2 regions of the Amycolatopsis sp. La24 genome follow, and region 1 is predicted to be linked to the other one. Evidence: riboswitches for the same ligand, from Rfam matches in the RefSeq annotation. Region 1 holds a riboswitch; the other holds the start of a gene.
What was found. A riboswitch is a leader RNA that binds a small molecule or an ion and turns the genes downstream of it on or off. The one in region 1 is predicted to bind cobalamin.
Positions count from the first base shown of each region.

Region 2: it holds a riboswitch for cobalamin, as region 1 does, so the genes downstream of both, PUT80_RS18175 (hypothetical protein) here and PUT80_RS24270 (CoA-acylating methylmalonate-semialdehyde dehydrogenase) in region 1, are expected to answer to the same signal.

Region 1 covers NZ_JARACH010000026.1:102,206-105,727, forward strand. Annotated here, with positions in the region: gene PUT80_RS24265 (acyl-CoA dehydrogenase family protein) at 1-883, opposite strand, end outside; gene PUT80_RS24270 (CoA-acylating methylmalonate-semialdehyde dehydrogenase) at 892-2,391, opposite strand; cobalamin riboswitch at 2,570-2,756, opposite strand; gene PUT80_RS24275 (short-chain fatty acyl-CoA regulator family protein) at 2,818-3,522, opposite strand, start outside.
Region 2 covers NZ_JARACH010000017.1:78,784-82,305, forward strand. Annotated here, with positions in the region: gene PUT80_RS18165 (ABC transporter ATP-binding protein) at 1-265, opposite strand, end outside; gene PUT80_RS18170 (CbiQ family ECF transporter T component) at 262-1,341, opposite strand; gene PUT80_RS18175 (hypothetical protein) at 1,328-1,978, opposite strand; cobalamin riboswitch at 1,991-2,121, opposite strand; gene PUT80_RS18180 (Gfo/Idh/MocA family oxidoreductase) at 2,169-3,065, shown strand; gene PUT80_RS18185 (GNAT family N-acetyltransferase) at 3,248-3,522, shown strand, end outside.

The DNA.
Region 1 (3,522 bases):
ACAGGGTGCGCGCGGCTTCCAATCCGGTGCGCATGTCGGCGAGCCGGAACCGCAATGCTTGAGCGTCCGACAGCGGAGCGCCGAATGCCGTGCGTTCAGTCAGGTGGCGCACCGTCTTGGTCAGCGCGGCGTCCGCGCCGCCGAGCGAGCAGGCGGCGATGTTGAGCCGCCCGCCGTCCAAAGCGGACATCGCCACCCGGAAGCCGCCTCCTTCGTCGCCGAGCAGCGCCGTCGCTGGAACCCGGACACTGTCGAACACGACCTGCCGGGTCGGCTGGGCGTTCCAGCCCATCTTGCTTTCGTTGGCGCCGAAGGAAAGTCCCTGCGTTTCCCGGTCCACAATGAACGCCGAGATCCCGCTCGCGCCGGCTCCGCCGGTACGGGCCAGCACCACGTACACCTCCGAGGAGCCCGCACCGGAGATGAACTGCTTCACCCCGTCCAGCACGTACTCGTCGCCGTCGCGGCGGGCTCGCGTGGACAGTGCCGCGGCGTCCGAACCGGCCCCCGGTTCGGTCAGGCAGTAGCTGCCCAGTGATTCCATAGTGGACATTCGCGGCAGGTAGCGGTCGCGCTGCCGTTCGTCGCCGAACCGGTCGATCATCGCGGCGACCATGTTGTGAATGGACACGTAGCCCGCGATCGACGGGCATCCGGTGGCCAGCGCCTCGAACACCAGCACGCCGTCCAGCCTGCCCAGTGCGGAGCCGCCGACGTCCTCAGGCAGGTACAGCCCGCCGAGGCCGAGTTCGGCCGCTTTCCGCAGCACGTCGACCGGGAAATGCTTGTCCCGGTCCCATTCCAGCGCGTGCGGTGCGAGGTGTTCGGCGGCGAATTCGGCCGCCGTGTCGCGCAGCGCGCGCTGCTCGTCGGTGAGATGCACGGCGCGCCTCAGTCCATCGTCGGGATGACGAAGCTCGCGTTTTCCTTGGTCCCGGAGGGCCAGCGCGAGGTGACGGTCTTGGTCTTGGTGTAGAACCGCACCGCATCCGGGCCGTGCTGGTTCAGGTCGCCGAAGCCGGACCGCTTCCAGCCGCCGAACGTGTGGTAGGCGATCGGCACCGGGATCGGCACGTTCACGCCGACCATGCCGGTGTCGACCCGCGACGTGAAGTCGCGGGCGGTGTCGCCGTCGCGGGTGAAGATCGCGACGCCGTTGCCGTATTCGTGCTCGCTCGGCAGCCGCAGCGCCTCCTCGTAGTCGGCCGCGCGCACCACCGCGAGCACCGGGCCGAAGATCTCCTCGCGGTAGATCCGCATCTCCGGTGTCACCTTGTCGAACAGGCAGCCGCCGAGGAAGAAGCCGTTCTCGTGCCCTTCGACAGTGACGTCCCGGCCGTCCACCACCAGCTCCGCGCCCTCGGCGACGCCGATGTCGACGTAGTCGCGCACCCGCTGCACCGCGGCCGAGCTGACCAGCGGGCCGAAGTCGGCGGTCTCGTCCAGCGCGGCGCCGACCTTGAGCGTTGTGACGCGGGCGGCCAGCCGTTCCACCAGCGCGTCGGCGGTCGCTTCGCCGACCGGCACCGCGACCGAGATCGCCATGCAACGCTCCCCCGCCGAGCCGTACCCGGCGCCGACGAGCGCTTCCACAACCTTGTCGAGGTCAGCGTCCGGCATCACGATCAGGTGGTTCTTCGCGCCGCCGAAGCACTGCGCGCGTTTGCCGTGGTCCGCAGCCTGCGAATACACGTACTGCGCGATGTCCGACGAACCCACGAAGCCGACGGCCTCGACCCGCGGATCGGTGAGCAGCGCGTCCACGGCTTCCTTGTCGCCGTTGACCACCTGGAACACGCCCGGCGGCAGGCCAGCTTCGAGAAACAGCTCGGCCAGCCGCAACGGCACCGACGGGTCGCGCTCGGACGGCTTGAGCACGAACGCGTTGCCGCACGCCAGCGCCGGCCCCGCCTTCCACAGCGGGATCATCGCCGGGAAGTTGAACGGCGTGATCCCGGCGACGACGCCCAGCGGCTGGCGCATCGAATACACGTCGATCCCGGTGCCCGCGCTGTCGCTGAACTCGCCCTTGAGCAGGTGCGGGATGCCGATCGCGAACTCCACGACCTCAAGTCCGCGCTCAATGTCGCCGCGCGCGTCGGCGACGGTCTTGCCGTGTTCGGACGAGAGGAGCCGCGCCAGGCTGTCCTCCTCCGCGCGGACCAGGTCGACGAACCGCATCAGCACGCGGGCGCGGCGCTGCGGGTTCCATCGCGCCCATTCGCGCTGTGCCTCGGCGGCCACGCCGACCGCGGCGGCGACTTCTGCCGCGGAGGCCAGCGGGACCCGTGCCTGGACCGTGCCGGAGCTGGGGTCGTAGACGTCGGCGAACCGCCCGGACGTGCCAGGAACCGGTTTGCCGCCGACGAAGTGCGTGAGTTCAGCAGTCACAACGAAGCCTTTCGGAAAGAGCGCAGGAGAGAGCCGCCACACGGAAACCGCGCGGCGCGACAAGCACCGGATCCCGCCGCGGCACGGCAGGACGGCGCGGACCTACCGCAGCGGCGGCGGGTCGGCGTCTTTCACGCAGGCAGGGGTCAGCCACATGCGTTCTGCTCCATCCTCGTGGACGAACACGGACGTCCACAGCCGGTATCCTGGCTCCCGGATCTGCCCCGTCCCGGCCTTCCCGGCTCTCGCCAGTGGCCTTTCCCGCGTGGGACGGCACTCCCCGGTCACAGTGGCGGGACCGCGCCGGATTCGCACCGGCTTCCCTGCACCGTGGACCTGTGGACACCATAAAGTAGGAAGTCCAAGTATGTCGAGAGTGGCGCACCCCTCATCCGGGCGGCCGATCCGCCGCTAGGCTGCGCGCGCTCATCCCAGCGGCGGGTACGGCAGCACGCTGCTCGTGTGGTCGGCCACCCGCAGCGGGCGGCCGATCGCCGGGAACGCGCGCTGCGGGCACGCCGGGCGCTCGCACACTTTGCAGCCGATGCCGATCGGGGTCACCGCCGCGTCCTTCCCGAGCGCCAGCCCGTCGGAGTACACGAGCCGGTTCGCGTGCCGCAATTCGCAGCCAAGGCCGATCGCGAACGTCTTGCCCGGTTCGCCGTGCCCGCCCGCCGCACGCGTGACCGTGCGGGCGAGCCAGAAGTACTTCTTGCCGTCCGGCAGTTCGGCGATCTGCGTGACGATCCGGCCCGGCGAGGAAAACGCCTCGTAGACGATCCATAGTGGACACGAGCCGCCCGCGCGGGAGAAGTGGAATCCGGTGGCCGACTGGCGTTTCGACACGTTGCCCGCGCGATCGACCCGGACGAACGAGAACGGCACCCCGCGCGCGCCGCGACGCTGCAAAGTGGACAGTCGATGGCACACAGTCTCGAAGCCGACGCCGAACTCCCCGGACAACAGCGTCACGTCGTAGCGAAGTCGTTCCGCTGCACCGAGAAACACTCGATACGGGAGCACCAGCGCGCCCGCGTAGTAGTTGGCGAGGCCGATCCGCAGCAGCCGTCGCGCGGTTTCGTCGGCGAACCCGCTGCTGGCGGCGAGCCGGTCGATCTCGGCACCGGACTC
Region 2 (3,522 bases), on a different contig from region 1:
GTCCGACCACGCCGACGACCGACGCCAGTTCGCGCGGCGGATGCGTCGCGGTGTCGAGCCCGCCGACCTTGACCCGGCCGGCCAGCGTGCCGCCGGTGAAATGCGGGACCAAGCCGTTGACCGCACCGAGCAAGGTCGACTTGCCGACCCCGGTACGGCCGGCGACGAGGCAGAGTTCGCCCTCCTCGATCGTGAGGTCGACGTCCCGGAGCACCGGCCGGTCCGCCCCGTCGTACGTGACGCTGACGTGCGAAAACTCGATCATCGGGCGACCTCCGACACCAGCGCCGGACGCGGCGCGAACCAAGCGGGCAGCACACTGATCAGCACCGCGACGGCCGGCAGCAGCGGCAGCTCCGGCCAGGTCAGCGGGCTGGCCGGGGTGGTGAGCGAAACCGGGTCGGCGAGCAGCACGAGCACCGCGGTCGCGACGCCGCACAGCGCGACCAGCGTTTCCGGCAGCCGCCACGGATCGGGCCGGTAGGTCGTGCGGCGGATCTGCCGTCCGCCGAGGACGAATCCGGCAGCGGCCAGCACCAGACCGGCGATGAGCATCGGCACGCCAAGCCACGACGCGGACCCGTCGAGCACGCCGTAAACCCCGACCGCGACACCCACCAAACCGGCCAGCACGCAGGTCGCGATCAGCATCCGGACGCGCGGGGAGAGGTAGCCGCGCCGCCCGTAGCCGCGCGAATCCATGGCCGCCGCGAGTTGCAGCGACCGGTCCATGGCGTCAGCGAGCACCGGCACGAAAATCCCCTTCACGAACCGGAAGCCGCGCGTCTTCCCGGAGCGCAGCCGCCGCGCGCGACGCACCCGCTGCACGCTCTCGACCAGCTGCGGGGCCACCGACAGCGCGACGGTCACCGCCGTTCCCACCTCATACAGCGCCCCGGGTACCGCCTTGAGCAGGCGTTTCGGGTTCGCCAACGCGTTCGCGGCGCCGACGCAGAGCACGATCGTCGCCAGCCGGAGCCCGTCGTAAAGCCCGCCGAGCAGCTCCTCGGCCGAGGTGGGGCCGAGGAGCTGAATGCCGGCCGCGACGCTCGGCAACGGGATGGTCGGCAGCGTGAACAGGATGTGGCCGCCGTCCTCGCCGCCGATCAGGATCCGGAACAGCACGCGCGATGCCAGGATCACCGCGGCGATCCAGGCGTACATCCGGAACGCCAGCGCCCACGGCGCGTCGCCGCGGCGGAGCACCACGACGAACCCGGCCACCGCGATCACCAGAGCGAGCAGCACCGGATTCGTAGTCCGGCTCGCGGCGACGGCGAGCGCGAGCGCCCACACCCACCACGCGCCGGGATGGAGCGCTCGCGGACTACTGCCCAGCACGCCTGCGGCGCACCGCGACGACCGTCCCGGCCACCACGAGCAGCACGACGACCACGATGCCGATCACCAGTCCCCACGAGAACCCGCTGTCCGAAGTGGACGCCGGAGCCTGCGCGGGCGCATTGGCCTTGCGCACCGGTTCGGTGCGCGGCGGCGGATACTCGGTGTAGGACTTGCCGATCGCGAACGACCAGCCCTCGAATGCTCCGGCGGGCGGCTTCCAGCTCTGCGCACCGACCTGCGCCGACTGCCATTTGCCGCCGTTGGTGGCGGTCCAGAAGCTCCACGACGCCTTCTCCGGCGGCATGCCGGTGCAGGTCTGATCCGCGGGCTTGCTCTCGATCTTGCACATCACGGCCAGGCCGTACTTGCCCGCGCCGGTGATTTCGAAGCCGGCGTTTTGCAGTGCGGTGACGCCGTTTTCCTGCTTGCCCGGCGCGCACCGGATGAGGGTTTCCCCGCCAAGCCCCTGGAAATCGACGATCACCGTGACGCCGTTGTCGTCCTGGCAGTAGCCGTCGGTGCCCTTGCCGGGCGTGGTGGCCGAGGCGGAAGAAGCACCGCCGAGACCGGTAGCGACGAGAAGAGCGCAGCCGGCGAGGACTCGCCCCCAGTGCCGCGCGTGCACGAACCGCATGTCAGATGTACCTCGCATCGATCGGACCACGACGGGCGATCCGGCTCGCGGTCCCTCGCGGGGCCGCTCACGGTTGCGGGCCAGCGCCGGATTCTCACCGGCTTCCCCCGTTCGTGGCGAAGAACTTGTCGACGTTAACGCACCGCAGGCCGCGCCGGAAGCGACCGCGGACACACCTACACTTCCGGGCGTGGGACAGGACCAGCTGCGCGTCGGCCTCGTAGGAACCGGACCGTGGGCCACCACGGTGCACGCCCCCGGGCTCGCGGACCATCCGGGGACCGTGCTCAGTGCGGTGTGGAGCCGAAGGCCGGAGGCCGCCACCGCGCTGGCGCAGGCCTACGACGCCGTGCCCACCAGCGATCTGGACGAGCTGTTCGAGCAGGTCGACGCGCTCGCGTTCGCCGTGCCGCCGACCGTGCAGGCCGAGCTGGCGACCCGGGCCGCGGAGGCGGGCAAGCACCTGATCCTGGAGAAACCGATCGCCCCCGACCTGGCCACGGCGCAGCGTCTCGCGGACGCCGTGACGTCCGCTGGCGTCGCTTCGCTGGTGATGCTGACGCTGCGGTTCGCGCAGCAAACGCGCGATTGGCTGGACGGCGTCACTGCCGCCGGCGGCTGGCGAGGCGGCAGCGTGCACTGGCTGTCGGGCGCACTGCTCAGCGGCAAATACGCGACCTCGGCCTGGCGACAGGATCCGGCCGGCGGCGCGCTCGCCGACATCGGCCCGCACGCGTTCGACCTGCTCGACGCCGCCCTCGGCCCGATCACCAACGTCCTCGCCGCACACCGCGGTCCCGAAGACCTGTGGCAACTGCTGCTCGAACACGAGGGCGGCATCACGAGCACCGCAACGCTCAGCCTGCGCCTGCCGGTCCAGCCGACGGTGGTCGAGTATTCGGTCTTCGGCGAACACGGCCTCCGCACGCTGGGCCGCACCGGCACGGCGAACGACGCGTACACCGCGCTGCTGGACGACTTCGCCGCGATGGTGTCGTGCGGAACGACCACGCATCCCTGCGATGTCCGCCGGGGCGTGCACCTGGCCCAGATCGTGGACCAGGCCCGCGCCGCGCTGAACCGTTAATTCGCTTGCCGGGTCTGAGACGATGAACGGGAAGTTCGTTTCGGACGAAGGAATGCCTATGTGCTCCGCCACGGCCCGCCCCGGCCGCCTGGCCTGAGCTGTTCGGCCTGCGCGCCCGGCGTGGGGTTGCCAGTTGTTGTGCTGCCCGCGCATTCCTTCTTCGCGAAAGGCTTCCACCAGAGATGTCCGCCCTTCAGGCATACGTCCGCGCGACCGCACCGATCGGCCGCGAAACCGAGCGAATCGGCCCGTTCCTGGCGACTTTCGCCAAGGACAGCTCTCATCCGATGGCGAACTACGCCATCCCCGACGACGGCGCGAACCCTTCGTCCGCCGAGATCGCTCTCCTGATTTCCGCTTACCGGCAACGAAATCTCCTGCCCCGGCTGGAGTTCTTCACCGACGCCGCTCCCCACGCCGAGGCAGCGCTCGTCGCCGCCGGATTCACGCTTGAACG